Regions from separate parts of the Janthinobacterium sp. GW823-FHT06H09 genome, predicted to be linked through region 2. Evidence: predicted binding sites of a transcription regulator. Region 2 holds the regulator's gene; each other region holds the start of a gene.
What was found. Region 2 encodes sigma-54, which starts transcription at its own class of promoters, with help from an activator protein. Its sites were predicted from a motif close to TGGCANGNAANCTGCTTT; they were not measured.
Positions count from the first base shown of each region.

Region 1: prpB (methylisocitrate lyase) is a predicted target of sigma-54. The motif match lies at 3,228-3,245, and genes of this name have one in related genera.
Region 3: AC1Q6X_RS27470 (beta-propeller fold lactonase family protein) is a predicted target of sigma-54. The motif match lies at 2,322-2,339, and genes of this name have one in related genera.
Region 4: AC1Q6X_RS18010 (TorF family putative porin) is a predicted target of sigma-54. The motif match lies at 2,053-2,070, and genes of this name have one in related genera.

Region 1 is NZ_JBXAHC010000006.1:123,680-128,037, reverse strand. Features, by position in the region: gene acnD (Fe/S-dependent 2-methylisocitrate dehydratase AcnD) at 1-1,023, opposite strand, end outside; gene prpC (bifunctional 2-methylcitrate synthase/citrate synthase) at 1,035-2,189, opposite strand; gene prpB (methylisocitrate lyase) at 2,278-3,165, opposite strand; gene AC1Q6X_RS11695 (hypothetical protein) at 3,495-3,743, opposite strand; gene AC1Q6X_RS11690 (hypothetical protein) at 3,866-4,102, opposite strand; gene AC1Q6X_RS11685 (MBL fold metallo-hydrolase) at 4,281-4,358, shown strand, end outside.
Region 2 is NZ_JBXAHC010000013.1:133,717-138,074, reverse strand. Features, by position in the region: gene lptC (LPS export ABC transporter periplasmic protein LptC) at 1-144, shown strand, start outside; gene lptA (lipopolysaccharide transport periplasmic protein LptA) at 170-751, shown strand; gene lptB (LPS export ABC transporter ATP-binding protein) at 751-1,506, shown strand; gene AC1Q6X_RS21835 (RNA polymerase factor sigma-54) at 1,511-2,989, shown strand; gene hpf (ribosome hibernation-promoting factor, HPF/YfiA family) at 3,059-3,418, shown strand; gene AC1Q6X_RS21825 (enoyl-CoA hydratase/isomerase family protein) at 3,550-4,358, shown strand, end outside.
Region 3 is NZ_JBXAHC010000030.1:7,895-12,252, reverse strand. Features, by position in the region: gene adh (aldehyde dehydrogenase) at 1-964, opposite strand, end outside; gene AC1Q6X_RS27470 (beta-propeller fold lactonase family protein) at 1,301-2,257, opposite strand; gene AC1Q6X_RS27465 (TonB-dependent receptor family protein) at 2,462-4,358, shown strand, end outside.
Region 4 is NZ_JBXAHC010000010.1:1,044-5,401, reverse strand. Features, by position in the region: gene AC1Q6X_RS18020 (ammonium transporter) at 1-843, opposite strand, end outside; gene AC1Q6X_RS18015 (P-II family nitrogen regulator) at 855-1,193, opposite strand; gene AC1Q6X_RS18010 (TorF family putative porin) at 1,205-1,972, opposite strand; gene AC1Q6X_RS18005 (accessory factor UbiK family protein) at 2,243-2,497, shown strand; gene AC1Q6X_RS18000 (YifB family Mg chelatase-like AAA ATPase) at 2,617-4,137, shown strand; gene AC1Q6X_RS17995 (hypothetical protein) at 4,202-4,358, shown strand, end outside.

The sequences.
Region 1 (4,358 bases), on a different contig from region 2:
GCTGTCGGCCCACAGGCCCGTCTCTTTGGCGTACAGCTCCACCAGTTTCACCAGTTCATCGTCGCGGCCCGTCAGTTTCAGATACTTGATGGTTTGCGCATCGATGTAGAACATGGCGGCCGTGGCGCCGAATTCCGGCGCCATGTTGGAAATCGTGGCGCGGTCGCCCAGGGTCAGGTGCGACGCGCCTTCGCCGAAGAATTCCAGGTAGGACGAGACGACCTTCTGCTTGCGCAAAAACTCCGTCAGCGCCAGCACCGTGTCGGTCGCCGTGATGCCCGGCTGCGGCTTGCCCGTCAGCTTGACGCCGATGATATCGGGCAAACGCATCCACGAGGCCCGGCCCAGCATCACGCTTTCCGCTTCCAGGCCGCCCACGCCGATGGCGATCACGCCCAGCGCATCGACCATCGGCGTGTGCGAATCCGTGCCCACCAGGGTGTCGGGATAGGCCACGCCGTCCTGTACCTGGATCACGGGCGACATGCGCTCGAGGTTGATCTGGTGCAGGATGCCGTTACCGGGCGGGATCACGTCGACGTTTTTAAAGGCTTTCTTGGTCCAGTCGATGAAGTCGAAACGGTCTTCGTTGCGGCGGTCTTCGATGGCGCGGTTCTTGGCGAAGGCGTCGGGGTCGAAGCCGCCGCATTCGACTGCCAGCGAATGGTCGACCACCAGCTGCGTGGGCACGACGGGATTGACCAGGGCCGGGTCGCCGCCCTGGGCCGCGATGGCATCGCGCAGGCCGGCCAGGTCGACCAGGGCCGTCTGGCCCAGGATGTCATGGCAGACGACGCGGGCGGGGAACCAGGGGAAATCGAGGTCGCGACGGCGTTCGATGAACTGGCTCAGCGAGGCGTTCAGGGTGGCCGGGTCGCAGCGGCGCACGAGGTTTTCGGCCAGTACGCGCGAGGTGTAGGGCAAGGTGGCATAGGCGCCTGGCTGGATCGCGTCGACGGCGGCGCGCGTGTCGAAGTAATCTAGCTGGGTACCCGGCAAGGATTTGCGGTACAGGGTATTCATGGGGGTACTCATTATTTGCGGTCCTTGATCGGCACGAATTCCAGGTCTTCCGGGCCCACGTAGTTGGCGCTCGGGCGGATGATCTTGTTGTCGATGCGCTGCTCGATGATGTGGGCGGCCCAGCCCGAGGTGCGCGAGATGACGAACAGCGGCGTGAACATCGCCGTCGGCACGCCCATCATGTGGTAGGACACGGCCGAGAACCAGTCCAGGTTCGGGAACATGTTCTTGATTTCCCACATGACCGATTCCAGGCGCTCGGCGATGTCGAACATCTTGGTCGATCCCGCTTCGTGCGACAGCGAGCGGGCCACTTCCTTGATGACTTTATTGCGCGGGTCCGAAATCGTGTAGACGGGGTGGCCGAAACCGATCACCACTTCCTTGTTGGCCACGCGCTCGCGGATATCCGCTTCCGCTTCGTCCGCGTTGTCGTAACGCTTCTGGATGTCCAGTGCCACTTCGTTCGCGCCGCCGTGTTTCGGGCCGCGCAGTGCGCCGATGGCGCCCGTGATGGCCGAGTGGATGTCGGAACCCGTGCCGGCGATGACGCGGCTGGTGAAGGTCGACGCGTTGAATTCGTGTTCCGCGTACAGGATCAGCGAGGTGTGCATGGCTTTTTCCCACGACGCCGACGGTTTTTCGCCGTGCAGCAGGTGCAGGAAGTGGCCGCCGATCGAGTCGTCGTCCGTTTCCACTTCGATGCGCTTGCCGTTATGGCTGTAGTGGTACCAGTACAGCAGCATGGAGCCGAACGACGCCATCAGGCGGTCGGCGATGTCGCGCGCGCCCGGCGCGTTGTGATCGTCCTTTTCCGGCAGGGCGCAGCCCAGCACGGACACGCCCGTGCGCATCACGTCCATCGGGTGGGCGGCGGCCGGCAGCGCTTCCAGCGCCAGCTTGACGGCCGACGGCAAGCCGCGCAATGACTTCAGCTTGGCCTTGTAGCCTTTCAGTTCCGCCAAGGTTGGCAGCTTGCCGTGCACCAGCAGGTAGGCGATTTCCTCGAACTCGCAGCTGTCGGCCACGTCCAGGATGTCGTAGCCGCGGTAATGCAAATCGTTGCCGGTCTTGCCGACCGAGCACAGCGCCGTGTTGCCGGCGGTGACGCCGGACAGGGCGACGGATTTTTTAGGCTTGAAAGTGGCGGCTTGCGGTGCGGTCATTGTGTTCTCCAGATTGAATAGTCTCGGGTGCGTCACTACGGGACCGGCATGCGGTCCCTGCTTTTTGCTTATTTTTGCTTATTTCTGCTTATTTCTTTTGCGCGGCGAACAGCGCGTCCAGTTTCTGCTCAAAATCATGATAGTTGATCGATTCATACAGTTCCATACGCGTCTGCATGGTATCGACGACGTTCTTTTGCGTGCCGTCGCGGCGCAGCGCCTGGTAGACGTTTTCCGCCGCCTTGTTCATGGCGCGGAAGGCCGACAGCGGGTACAGGGCCAGGCCCACGTGGGCGCTGCGCAGTTCGTCCAAGGTGAACAGCGGCGTGGAACCGAATTCCGTGATGTTGGCCAGAATCGGCACGTTGACGGCCTTGGCGAACGTGGCGTACATGTCCAGGTCCGTGATGGCTTCCGGGAAGATCATGTCGGCGCCCGCCTCGACGCAGGCGACGGCGCGCTCCAGTGCCGCTTCCAGGCCATCGACGGCCAGCGCATCGGTGCGCGCCATGATGACGAAATTCGGGTCCGTACGCGCATCGACGGCCGCCTTGATGCGGTCGACCATTTCTTCCTTGCTCACGATTTCCTTGCCCGGACGGTGGCCGCAGCGCTTGGCGCCCACCTGGTCTTCGATGTGCAGGCCGGCCGCGCCGAACTTGATCATCGATTTCACCGTGCGCGCCACGTTGAAGGCGGAGGCGCCGAAGCCCGTGTCGGCGTCGACCAGCAACGGCAGGTCGCACACGTCGGTGATGCGGCGGATGTCGGTCAGCACGTCGTCCAGGCTGGAAATGCCCAGGTCTGGCAAGCCCAGCGATCCGGCCGCGACGCCGCCGCCGGACAGGTAGATGGCTTTATAGCCGGCGCGCTTGGCCAGCAAGGCGTGGTTGGCGTTGATGGCGCCGACGACTTGCAACGGGGATTCTTCCTGGACGGCCTTGCGGAATGCGGCACCTGCTGAGTATTGAGTCATGTGTTCACCTTATGGGTTTCGGATGGTCCCGAATGTTTCATGGAGTGGCTATGAGCATTGGTATTGCAAATGCCGTGCCAGCACCATGCGCTCGCGCGGAAAATGCGCCACGGCACAGTGAAAACCAGGGAAATGGCCACGTATCGGCGCTGCACGCGTTGTCACGCCAGGGAACAGCGATGTCACGATTCAGGCCAATGATGTTTCAAATATGTTTCAATCATTCCATTTGAAACATTGAAACATGAAACATATGAGACTGCCACCGGCGACGCGCATAAAAAAACAGCCGGCGGGCGCCGGCTGCAGGTTTGCTGGAAATTCAGGGGCTAAGCCAGCCGCACCAGCGGATTGGCGATGATGTTGTCGATCTGGCGCACGGCTTCTTCGCAGGCGGCGGCAATGGCGCCCTCCTCGTCGTCGCGCACGAATTGCATGGTCGAGCCTTCGAACACCTCCAGGCCTTCCGCCGTGGCGCGTTCGATGTCGCAACTGGCCGACCATTTGCCATCGGTGGTGGGCACGGCCAGGGGAACGATTTCCCAGCCTTTATAGTGAATTTTAGAACTGCTATTCATGGGGTGCCTCCTTTGACTGACTCAATACTGGAAATCGTAGCATGAAGCGTGACCGCTAGCGACGTGTTTCACGCGCCGGCGCGCGGTCAGGCCGACTTTCAGGCTAAACGATTTACGCTGGCTCAAGGACGCAGCAGATTATCCACTTCCGTCCTGGCCACTTCCAGGCCCGCCGTGCAAGCGGTTTCGGGCGCCGCGTAGCCGCCCAGGGTGCGGCTGCGCGTGATCGCCTGCGCTTCCGGCTCACCGTCGCGCTGCAGGCGGTAGGTAAAATCCCATAAATCGTCGTTATCCTTTTGCGGGGTCACGGAAATCGTAAAACCGCGGTACTGTTCGCTGCGTACAGTGATATCGTTCATGAATTCCTCCTTGGAAGAATGAGGTTACCATGCTGCAAGCGCCAGGGTGCGCACGACTGTGACGGGCGCATGCATGCCCGCATATCTGTTTTTCGCATGTCAAATGTCAATTTGCAGCATTTTTTTAGCGAACTCTGGCGATATAATGCCATTCCCTTGCCCGTCCCTTGCCGCCGCGATGACTCCACAAATCCAAGCCTTCTTCGACCCGACCACCGCCACCGTCACCTACGTTGTCTACGAGGCCGATGGCCGC
Region 2 (4,358 bases):
GTGCCTGTCGATATCCTGACGGGCGCCTCGCGCATCAATGGTATCGGCATGAAGGCCAATAACGCCACCGGCGTGGTGGAAGTGCAGAATGCCTTGCGCATGGTCCTCCCGCCGAAACCGCGCCCGGCCGCGGCGGCAAAATGACAGAATGAAACAAGGAAACCATACTATGAAGAACATCTTGCTGTTGAGCGTATTTTCTCTGGCCCTCATGGGCGTGGCGCATGCCGAGAAGGCCGATTCCGAGAAGGAAGCCGTCATCACGGCGCGTAGCGGCCACGTCGATGACGTCAAGCAGATTCGTACCCTGACGGGCGACGTCGTGCTGGTCAAGGGCACGCTGACCATGAAGGCGGGCCGGGCCCTGATCACGGAAGACCCGCAAGGCTACCAGTTCATCACCTTCTGGGCCGATCCCGGCAAGCTGGCCACCTTCCGCCAGAAGCGCGATGGCGCCGGCGACCTGTGGGTCGAAGGCGAAGCGGAGCGCGTGGAATACGACAACAAGACGGAAGTGGTGAAACTGTTTTCCAAGGCCAAGCTGACGCGCCTGGAGGGCACGAAAGTGACGGATGTGGCCAATGGCGCCTTCATCTCGTATGACAGCCGCAAGGAAGTATTCAAGATGGAAAATTCCGACAGCGGCACCAGCACCTCCGACGGCGGCAGCGTGCGCATGGTGATCCAGCCGAAGACCAAGGCGCCCGCGGCGGAGAAAGCGCCGGCCACACCTGTGCCAGGAACGAAATAATGGACAATACCCGTTGCGGCAGCACCCTGATCGTTCGCGGACTGCAGAAAACCTATGGCAAGCGGCAAGTCGTGCATGATGTCTCGCTGCAAGTCGAATGCGGCGAAGTGGTGGGGCTGCTGGGCCCGAACGGCGCCGGCAAGACCACCTCGTTCTACATGATCGTCGGCCTGGTGCCGTCGGATGGCGGCAGCATCGACATCAGCGGCGTGGACATTTCCAGCCTGCCGATCCACCGCCGCGCACAGATGGGCCTGTCGTATCTGCCGCAGGAGGCGTCCGTGTTCCGCAAGCTGACGGTGGAAGACAATATCCGCGCCGTGCTGGAAATCCAGACCGTCGAAGGCCGTCCTTTGAAGAAGGCCGAGATCGAGGAACGCCTGGATAAACTGCTGGCCGACTTGCAGATTGAAAAGTTGCGCGAGAACCAGGCGCTGTCCCTGTCGGGCGGCGAGCGCCGCCGCGTGGAAATCGCCCGCGCCCTGGCCACCGATCCCCGTTTCGTGCTGCTCGACGAACCGTTCGCCGGCGTCGACCCGATCGCCGTGATCGAGATCCAGCGCATCGTGCGCTTCTTGAAGGAGCGCAATATCGGCGTGCTGATCACCGATCATAATGTGCGCGAGACGCTGGGTATTTGCGACCGTGCCTACATCATCAACCAGGGCTCGGTACTGGCGTCGGGACGCCCCGACGACATCATCGCGAACGAGTCGGTACGCCGGGTCTATCTGGGCGAACACTTCCGCATGTAAGCCAATGAAACAATCATTGCAGCTGCGCACTTCGCAGCACCTGGCACTGACGCCGCAGTTGCAGCAATCGATACGCCTGTTGCAATTGTCTACTCTGGAATTGCATCAGGAACTCGAGCAACTGCTGACGGACAATCCCTTGCTCGAGCGCCTCGACGATCCACTCGACCGTTCGCTGCGCCTGCTGTCCGACGGGGCCTTGAGCTCCACGGCCGCGCCGGCCGAAGCGCCGCCCCAGCCGCCAGGCCAGGAGGCGCCCGCGGCGCCGGCCGAAGCGGAAACCTTTGACGGCGAGGCGGGCGAGGGCCCGGCCGCCGCGGATGGCGGCGACAGCGACTGGAGCGAAGCGAGCCGGGGCAAGGCGCCCGACGACGAAGATTCCCGCCCGCAACTGGAGGCCCATCACTGCACCCTGCGCGAACACCTGATGGAGCAGATGCGCGTGACGGTGCTCGAATTGCGCGACCGCGCGCTGGTCGAGCTGATCATCGACGCGCTCGACGACAATGGCTACCTGGAAGAGTCGCTCGACGACATCCTGGCGCGCCTGCCGGAAGAGCTGGAAATCGATGCCGACGAGATGCGCACGGCCTTGTCGCTGCTGCAAAGTTTCGATCCGCCCGGCGTGGGCGCGCGCAATGCGTCCGAATGCCTGGCGCTGCAGATCAAGCGCTTGCCGCACATCGCCATGGTGACGCGGCGCATGGCCCTCGTCATCGTGGAAAAGCACCTGGCCTGGTTTGCCCAGCGCGATTTCAACAAGCTGAAAAAAGCCCTCGATTGCGACGATGAAGACTTGCGTGAAGCGCAGACGGTAATTCGCCAGTGCAACCCGCATCCGGGCGCCGTGTTCGCTGCGGACGTGTCCGATTACGTGGTGCCCGACGTCGTCGTCAAGCGCGCGCGCAATGGCTGGCAAGTGACCCTGAACAACGACGTCATGCCGCGCCTGCGCGTCAATGCCATGTACGCCAACTTGCTCAAGCAGGGCAAGGGCGAGGGCGCCATGGGTGCACAGTTGCAGGAAGCCAAGTGGCTGATCAAGAATATGCGCCAGCGCTTCGACACGATTCTGCGCGTGGCGCAGGCGATAGTAGAAAGACAAAAGAACTTTTTCTCGCATGGGGCCGTTGCCATGCGCCCCCTTGTGCTCCGTGAAATAGCTGATACACTGGGTTTACACGAGAGTACTATCTCGCGGGTAACAACTCAAAAGTACATGCTGACCCCGCACGGCATGTTCGAGTTGAAATATTTCTTTGGTAGCCACGTCGCCACCGAAGCGGGGGGCGAAGCGTCATCGACGGCGATACGGGCATTGATCGTGCAACTGACAGGAGCAGAAGACCCTAAAAATCCTTTATCCGACAGTAAGATTGCGGACATGCTGGGGGAACAAGGCATGGTGATTGCGCGACGTACTGTTGCCAAATACCGGGAAGCATTAAAAATTCCGCCAGTGAGCCTGCGTAAGTGTTTGTAAGTTTTTTTCGGTTCCTCTGCGGGCCGGATACGATGGACCGCACGAACCCGATCATCTTTAGGAGTGTGTATGAATCTCACCATCAGCGGACATCATCTCGAAGTGACACCAGCCATCCGTGAATACGTACAAACGAAGCTGGAGCGCGTGAAACGTCATTTCGATCAAGTTATCGATATCGCCGTGATTCTGACCGTGGATAACCTCAAAGAGAAAGAAAAACGTCAAAAGGCCGAAGTCAACCTGCGTCTGAGTGGTAAAACTGTCTATGTGGAAAGCCTGGCACACGACCTGTATGCCGCGATCGATACCCTGATCGACAAGCTCGATAGGCAAGTGATGAAATACAAAACCAAAGTGCAAGGGCACGGTAAAGAGGCGATCAAGCATCTGCCAGACAGTTCGGAAGAAGAATTCGCCCCCGCCTAAGCGGCCCGCGACTTTCAACCGGCTGTGATCAACTAAGGGCGCACATTGCGCCCTTTTTTGCGTCCAGCGAAACGCAATGTTCGCCGCGCAGGCGCTAGAATGTTTGCACTTTCACTTCTTTCCTGCCTGCCATGAGCGACCTCGTCCAGATTTCCATCCGCCACCGCACGGGCCACATCGTGCTCGACCGTCCGAAAGCCTTGAATTCCCTGTCGCTGGAGATGGTGCGCGCCCTGAGCGCGGCCTTGCTGGCATGGCGCGACGATCCGCAGGTGGACGCCGTGGTGATCCGCTCCAGCAGCGAAAAAGCCCTGTGCGCGGGTGGCGACATCCGTTTCTTTTACGATGCGGGCCTGGCCACGCCGCAGGGCGGCAGCGCCTTGCTGGAAGATTTCTTTACGGAAGAATATGCTTTAAATCATTTGATCCATTTTTATCCGAAACCGTATATCGCCGTCATGGATGGGGTGGTGATGGGCGGCGGCATGGGCGTGGCGCAAGCGGGGCCCGGCAACCGCCTGCGCATCGTCACAGGCCGCACGCGCATGGCTATGCCGGAAGTCAATATCGGCCTGTTCCCCGACGTGGGCGGCAGTTACTTTTTGTCCCGTCTGGCCGGTCAGCTGGGCCTGTACCTGGGCTTGACGGGTTTGACGATCAACGCGGCCGACGCCCTGTACACGGGCCTGGCCGACGTGTATCTGCCCGAGGCGCAGATGGGGGCGCTGCTGGCCCTGTTCGAGTCCACACCGGGCGAGGCCTTGCCGGTCGCCATCAAGGCGCTGGCGGCGCCTTTCCAGGCCGAGGCGGGCGCTTCCCTCCTGGCCACGGCGCGCGCGGCGCTGGACCGCCATTTCAGCGCGGGTTCGGTGGCCGCCATCATGGCCTCGCTGGCGCAGGATGACGGCGCATTCGCGGCGAAGGCGCTGGCGGCCATGCG
Region 3 (4,358 bases), on a different contig from region 2:
GGGCCCGTTCGATGAATTTCTCGTAGATCGATTCCTGGATCAGCACGCGCGATGGGCAGGTGCACACCTCGCCTTGATTCAGCGCGAACATCGCAAAGCCTTCCAGGCACTTGTCGAAATACTCGTCGTCCGCATCCATCACGTCTTCAAAGAAGATGTTCGGCGATTTGCCGCCCAGCTCCAGGGTGACGGGAATCAGGTTTTGCGCGGCATAGCCCATGATCAGGCGGCCCGTGCCCGTTTCGCCCGTAAAGGCAATCTTGGCGATGCGCTTGCTCGAGGCCAGCGGCTTGCCCGCTTCCAGGCCGAAACCGTTGATGATGTTCAACACGCCCGGTGGCAGCAGGTCGCCGATCAGCTCGATCAACACCATGATGGAAGCGGGGGTTTGCTCTGCCGGTTTCAGGACGACGCAATTGCCGGCCGCCAGGGCTGGCGCCAGTTTCCACACGGCCATCAGAATCGGGAAATTCCACGGAATAATCTGGCCCACGACACCCAGCGGCTCGTGGTAGTGGTAGGCATAGGTTTCCGCATCGATTTGCGCGACGGAACCTTCCTGCGCGCGGATGCAGCCGGCGAAGTAACGGAAATGGTCGATGGCCAGCGGAATGTCCGCGTTCATCGTTTCGCGGATCGGCTTGCCGTTATCGATCGTTTCCGCCGTGGCGATCAGGCTCAGGTTCTGTTCGATGCGGTCGGCGATGCGGTTCAGGATATTGGCGCGCTCAGCGGGCGAGGTCTTGCCCCAGGCATCCTTGGCGGCATGGGCGGCGTCCAGCGCCAGCTCGACGTCTTCCGTCGTGGAACGGGCGATTTCGCAAAATGGCAAGCCCGTGATCGGCGTGATGTTAGGAAAGTATTCACCTTTTACTGGTGCAACGAATTTGCCGCCGATGTAATTGTCATAGCGTTGTTTGAAGGGATTGGCTACGCCCAGTTTGCTGATGTCTGCGAGATTCATGTCGTCCTCTATCGGGTTAATTAGAATGGAATTACTTAATTAAAATCAAACGTCCTGGTACAGATGGGGTGAGTACACGCAGTCTTCCGCAAATGCCGTGCCAGCTCGCCATCCCACTACAAACTTAGCCGCTTTTACCCCTGTTACAAGGGCGCGGCCTCAATGCCGGTGCGCTTTTCGGCGCATGCCCGGGCTTGAGCCGCGGGAGCGGGCCTGTTTGCGTTTTGAACAAGGTGAAGGCATCCTGTTCCAATCCGGGCCAGCCCTGCTGCTGCGGCCCGTCGCCGCTGCACAATGGAACAGGTGTACCAGACTGGAACACCTGTTCCTGTAACGCTACCGAATCACCACGCCCCATGGCAATTCGCCGACGGCAATATCGGCCACCTTGCGCGCGCTGGCCGTATCGATGACGGAGACGCTGTTCGAGCGGCCATTGGCCACGTACAGCTTGGCCCCGTCGGGCGTGATGGCCATGTTCCATGGGCGCTTGCCGACGGGAATGGTGGCCGTCACCTGCTTGCTGGCCGTATCGATCACCATCACCGTGCCGTCCGTGCCATTCGATACATACACTTGCTTGCCACCGGGATGGACGACGATGCCATTCGCATTCTTACCTGCTGGAATGGTGGCGATGGCCTTGCGCGCCGTCATATCGATCACGTAGACGGCATTGACCAGTTCGCACGCCACGTAGGCAAGGCCCGAATCCGGACTGAAACCGATGCCGCGCGGACGCAAGCCCACGGCAATGGACGCGACCTGGCGGCGTTGCGCCACGTCGATGACATCGACTTGCTCGGCCTCTTCCGCACTGACCAGCAGCCAGCGCCCATCGGGGCTGAAGACGGCATGTTCCGGGTTGCGTCCCTGCACCTTGATATCGGCAAGCACGACGCCCGTCTGGCCATCAAGCAAGGCCACGCTATTGTTTTCCTCGACGGCCACGGCCACGTAACGACCGTCGTGCGAGGCGCTCACGCCTTCGGGCGACTTGCCCAGCGCCACCATTCGGACTGGTGCGCCAGCTTCGTTATCGATCAGCAGCAAGGCGCTGCTGGCCGCATCGGTGACAAACAATTGCCGCCCGGTGGGGTCGGCGGCGATGCCGCGCGGACGCTTGCCTGTGGCGATCTGGCGCACGACCTGGTCGGTCGCCGTGTCGATCACGCTCACGGTGCCCGATTTTTCATTGGGGACATAGGCAAAAGGAGCGGCCTGGAGGGCGGTGCTGGCAAGCGCCGGCAGCAGCCAGCACACCTGGCGCAAGCGCGGGAAGAAGTTGGGCATAATCACCTTTTCAATGGCAAAACACAGGAAAAGCGCGCGGTAGCGGCGCATCTGATAATTGCTGCATGCAAACGCCGTGCCACTGACACGCGTATAATTTCCGCCCACCAATGGAGACATGGCAGGCATATTGCTTGATACAACTATGCAGACCTGCGCCGCTCACGCGCTCAAGCAGGCTTTTATTCACATTGGAGAATCCGCATGCAGCATCGTTTCCGCCTGAACACCATCGCCAGCCTGTTTGTCGCCGGCAGCGCCACCCTGGCCCCCCACGTCTTTGCCGCCGAGCCCGCTGACTTGGCCGCCGGGCAACTCATGGATACGGTGGTCATCAGCGGCAGCCGCATCGCCCACCCCAGCCAGGAAGTGCCCGCGTCCATCGACGTCGTCGACAGCACCCGCATCCAGGACGGCCAAATCCGCGTCAATGCCTCGGAAGCGCTGGCCGCCGTGCCGGGTCTGGTCGTACAAAACCGCCAAAACTACGCACAAGACTTGCAAATCTCGTCGCGCGGCTTCGGCGCCCGCTCGGCCTTCGGCGTGCGCGGCGTCAAGCTGATCAGCGATGGCATTCCCGCCAGCATGCCCGACGGGCAAGGCCAGGCTGCCACCTTCAACCTCGATACGGCCGAGCGCATCGAAGTGCTGCGCGGGCCGTTTTCTGCCATCTACGGCAACCATTCGGGCGGCGTGATCCAGCTGTTTTCCAAGGATGGGCAAAATCCCCCGTCCGTCGAACTGAACGTGACGGGCGGCAGCTTCGGCACCAGCAAGGTGGACCTGTCGGCGCAGGGCCAGGCAGGCGGCATCGGCTACGTGCTCGACGGTTCGCGCTTCCGCACGGACGGCTTCCGCGACCACAGCGCCGCCACGCGCGAACAGGCGTTCGGCAAGATCACGGTCAAGCCGAATACGGACAGCAAGCTGACCATCGTCGCCAACAGCCTGCACCAGGGCAACACGCAAGATCCGCTGGGCGCCACCTGGGCCACGTTTTCCCGCGATCCGCGCGCCGGCGAAATCGATGCGACGGACACGCAAAACCCGAAACGCACCCTGGCCGAACGCTACAACACGCGCAAGAGCATCGACCACCAGCAAATCGGCGCCACCTATGAACAATCGTTTGGCGAAGACCGCCTGCACGTGACGGCCTACGGCGGCAACCGCGACGTGATCCAGTACCAGGCTTTTACCAAGGGTTTCCAGGCGCCAGCCAGCCATTCGGGCGGCGTGGTCGACTTCCAGCGTGAGTTCTACGGCATCGACACCAACTGGCTGCACGTGAACCAGCTGGCAGGCGGCAAGCTGAGCACCACCATCGGCATCGACTATGGCCGCTCCAGCGATGACCGCACCGGCTATGAGAATTACATCGGCAACACGTTTGGCGTGAAGGGCAAGCTGCGCCGCGACGAGCAGGATGTCGTCTCCAGCCTCGATCCGTATATCCAGACAGAATGGCAGAGCGGGCCATGGCTGCTCAGCGCAGGTGTGCGCTACAGCAAGATGAAAGTGTCGGTCAACGACCGCTTCCTCGGCAATGGCGACGACAGCGGCAGCCTGGAGTTCAGCCACACGACACCGGTGCTGGGCCTGCTGTATAAACTGACGCCCAACGTCAACGTGTACGCCAGCGCCGCGCGCGGTTTCGAAGCACCCACCCTGAACGAACTGTTTTACTCGGGCACGGGCGGCGGCTTCAATTACCAGCTGAAACCGGCCACCAGCACCAACCTGGAAGCGGGTATCAAGGCCAGGATCGCGAACAACACGCATGTGAACGCGGCCGTGTTCCAGATCAAGACCAACGATGAACTGGTCGTCGACAGTTCCAGCGGCGGGCGCACCAGCTACCGCAATACGGGCAAGACCTTGCGTCAGGGGATGGAAGTGTCGCTGGACTCCAGCTTGCCGTACGGTTTCACGACAAAAGTGGCGCTGACCAGCCTGCACGCCGTGTATGACCAGGCGTTCGGCAGCGTACGCGAAGGCAGCCGCTTGCCGGGCGTGCCCAGCGCTAACCTGTTTGCGGAACTGGCCTGGAAAGACACGCTGGACCGTTTCGGCGCGGCAGTGGAAAGCGTGGCCAGCAACC
Region 4 (4,358 bases), on a different contig from region 2:
GCGCTTGCCGATCATGATCGCGCCCACCAGGCCGGCGACGGCGGCATTGATGTGCACCACGGTGCCGCCGGCGAAGTCCAGCGCGCCTTTTTGCCAGATCCAGCCCGCTTTCAGGGCTTCGCTGGCCGAGGTGGCGGCATTGGTGATCAGGTCAGGACCGGTCCAGAACCACACCATGTGGGCCGCTGGCAGGTAGGCAAATGTGAACCACAGCACGACGAAGGCCAGCACGGCGGCAAACTTGGCGCGCTCGGCGAAGGCGCCGACGATCAGTGCGCAGGTGATGGCGGCAAACGTGCCCTGGAAGGCGACGAAGACGAACTCGGGAATGACGACACCCTTGCTGAAGGTGGCGGCGGCGGCAAACGTGCCCTTGGCCGGATCCCAGATACCGTTCAGGAACAGGCGGTCGAAGCCACCGAAGAAGGCGGTTTTTTCCGTGAAGGCGACCGAGTAACCGTAAATACACCACAGCACGATGACCAGCGCGAACACCATGAACACTTGCATCAGCACCGACAGCATGTTCTTCGAGCGCACCAGGCCGCCGTAGAACAGGGCCAGGCCGGGGATGGTCATCAAAATCACCAGCAAGGTGGAAATCATCATGAAACTGGTATCGCCCTTGTTGGCGACAGGGGCGGCAGCCGGTGCGGCAGCGGCCGGGGCCGGGGCGGCGGCAGCGGGCGCGGCGTCAGGCACGGGCGTGACGGCGGGGGCGGCAACGGCCGTGGTCGTGGCCGCCTCCGTCTTGGCAGGGGCATCGGCAAAGCTCGGCGCGGCGACGCCAAACGCACACAGACAGGCTATCCCAGCGAGCAATTTTGTTATATTTTTACGCATCAATATTCCCCTTAGAGCGCTTCGTTGCCGGTTTCACCGGTACGGATGCGGATGACTTGTTCCAGGTTGTAGACGAAAATCTTGCCGTCGCCGATTTTACCGGTACGCGCGGCGCCTTCGATCGCTTCGATGGCCTGGTCGACAATGGCGTCATCGACGGCTGCTTCAATCTTGGTTTTTGGCAAAAAATCAACGACATACTCGGCGCCACGGTAGAGTTCCGTGTGGCCTTTCTGGCGGCCGAAACCTTTGACTTCGGTGACGGTAATGCCTTGCACATTGATAGCCGACAAGGCTTCGCGTACTTCGTCCAGTTTGAACGGTTTAATGATTGCAGTAATCATTTTCATGGCAGTCTCGCTTAAAAGGTTTTGGATACGGTCAGCACGAGACCGGATTTCGCCAGATTCTTGCCATTCGGTGCCAGCGACGTGATGTTGGCCTTGACGGCGGCCAGAGCCACGGTCACCACGCCGAAATCCTTGGTCACGCCGATCTTGTAATCGTTATAGCTGAGGGCATCGTTGTGCGCGACCTTCTGGCGTCCGGCATGCAGGTTCAGCATGTAGCCATCGTGCACATCGACGTTGGCACCCACATCGAGGTAGCCGCTGTTCTTGCTGTCAGGCACGCCGAACAGATTACTGGTCGAATGCGAGTACTTGATGTAGGCCGGGCCATAGCCGAGCTGGCCGTACAGTTCGAAGGTGTTCGCGTTGGTGCTCAGCCCATTTGACGGATAGAAGTAGTACAGGCCGCCCACATCGTAGGTGAAATCCTTGCTGATCTCGCCACGTTTGCCGCCGTAGATATCCCATTCCAGGTTGGTATCGCCGCCGCCGTCTTTGATCCATTTGATGCTCGACAGCCAGGTCCCCACGTACAAACCCGTCGGATTGTGGGTATAGTCGGCGCCGCCGCTGATGGCAGGGTCGAGACGGCTTTGCGACACGCCACGGTAGCGGTAGTCGCTGGTCAGCGCCACGTTGTAGCTCACCACGTTATCAGGTACGGCTTCGGCCGCAGCAGGCGCCGCCACTGCATCCTGGGCCATGGCGCTGCCGCACAAGGCGGTCATGGCCAGCGTCAACGCTGCAGCTAAAGTCATGTTCTTGGACAGATTCTTCATGGCGATTCCCTTTTATTGAACTTTTAAAGCGGTTGAGGTTTAAAATCTTGGCTGGAGATCACAAAGCGTTCATACCTTCTTTAGCAGAATACGTGCCAGCTCTCTTGCCACCTTGACAGGTGCCTTTCCGGCCATACATACCGTGCAAGCCGCTGGGCATGCGGAAATACGTTGCTGAAGCGTTGTGGATTTGCCTATTTTCGCACCAGATTAACACCGCTGTGCACCGCAATGGTGCGATGCACATGCCGCACCATAAAAGGACTGAACATGGACATGAATACCTTCTTTAACGACTTGCAAGGCAAGATCCACCAGGCCATCGAGAACTCGCCGGCCAAGGATATCGAGAAAAACGTGAAATCGATGATGACCCAAGGCTTCGCCCGCCTCGATCTCGTCACGCGCGAAGAATTCGATATCCAGGCGCAAGTGCTGGCCAAGACCCGCGCCAAGCTCGACGCACTGGAATTGCGCCTGATCGAACTGGAAACGCGTCTGAACGAACCCAAGGCCAAGGTGTAAGGTTGTGAGGTGACGCCAGCCAGACCACGTTATTGACGGCCTTGCTGGCATAGCTCAAGCCTGACGGCGTTTCACGCGCTAGACTGAGACTGCCCGCGCCCGCGCCACAGGGGAGTTTGATGAGTCTGGCCGTCCTGAAAAGCCGCGCCCTGGCCGGCATGGAAGCGCCCGAGGTAAGTGTCGAAGTCCACCTTGCCAACGGTTTGCCTTCATTTACGATAGTCGGCCTGCCGGATACGGAAGTGAAGGAATCGCGCGACCGCGTCCGTGCCGCGCTGCAAAACTGCGGCTTCGAGATGCCGGCGCGGCGCATCACGGCCAACCTGGCGCCGGCGGACCTGCCCAAGGAATCGGGCCGTTTCGATCTGCCCATTGCCCTGGGCATCCTGGCCGCCTCCGGCCAGTTGCCAGGCGACCAATTACACCACTATGAATTCGCCGGCGAACTGTCACTGTCGGGCCAGTTGCGCCCCATCCGCGGCGCGCTGGCCATGACCTTTGCCATGCAGCGCTGCCCAGCGGGCGCGCCACGCGCCTTCATCCTGCCGCAGGCGAACGCGGACGAGGCGGCGCTGGTCCGCGATGCCTGCATCTATCCCGCCCACAGCCTGCTCGAAGTCTGCGCGCATTTTGCCGCGCACGGCAGCCAGACCGCCCTGCAACGCCACCAGCCCATGCTGGCAGCGCACGCCTTTCCGTATCCTGACTTTGCCGACGTGCAAGGGCAGCAGCAGGCGCGGCGGGCGCTGGAAGTGGCGGCCGCGGGCGGCCATAACGTCCTGATGGTCGGGCCGCCGGGCGCGGGCAAGACCATGCTGGCCAGCCGTTTTCCCGGCGTGCTGCCGCCCATGAGCGACGAAGAGGCGCTGGAATCGGCCGCCGTGCATTCGCTGGGCGGCCACTTCAAGGTGGAACACTGGAAACGCCGCCCCTATCGCGCCCCGCACCAGACGGCGTCCGGCGTGGCCCTGGTGGGCGGCGGCAACGTGCCGCGCCCCGGAGAAATCTCGCTCGCGCACTGCGGCGTGCTGTTTCTCGATGAAATCGCCGAATTCCAGCGCCGGGTGCTCGATGTGCTGCGCCAGCCCATGGAATCGGGCGTGATCAACATTTCACGCGCGGCCCGCCAGGCCGAGTTTCCTGCCCGCTTCCAGCTGATCGCCGCCATGAATCCCTGCCCGTGCGGCTATCTGGGCCACGCTTCGGGACGTTGCCGCTGCACGCCGGACGCCGTGCTCCGTTATCACAGCCGCCTGTCCGGTCCGCTACTCGACCGTATCGACCTGCAGATTGAAGTGGCCGCCATGCCGCCGGCGGCGCTGGGCCGGCACGCCGGCGCCGGAGAAAGCACGCGAGCCATCGCCACGCGGGTAGCGGCAGCCTTTGCCCTGCAGCTGGCACGCCAGGGAAAGGCGAATCAGCGCCTGAGCAGCACCGAAATCGAACAGCATTGTCGCCTGGAAACGCATGGCGAACAGCTGCTGCACGGCGCCATGGCGCGATTGCACTGGTCGGCGCGTACCTATCACCGCGTACTGCGCGTGGCGCGCAGCATCGCGGACCTGGAGGCTAGCCCCGGCATCACGCAGCCGCACGTCGCCGAAGCGATCCAGTACCGGCGCGTGCTGCGTGAAATATAAGGCGGCCCGTAAGTGCCGCACGTGCACGATTGCGCACGACTGGCGGCGCTGCTACCATCTGCTGATGAAAAAACCATCACTTGCCCTCTTTCTGGCTACGCTCGCGGCCGCCGGCATCTTGTCGGCCTGCAGTCCGAAGTTCGACTGGCGCGACTACCGCAGCCCCGACGCCCAGTTCACGGCCTTGTTTCCAGGCAAACCGGCCGTGCTGACGCGCGAGA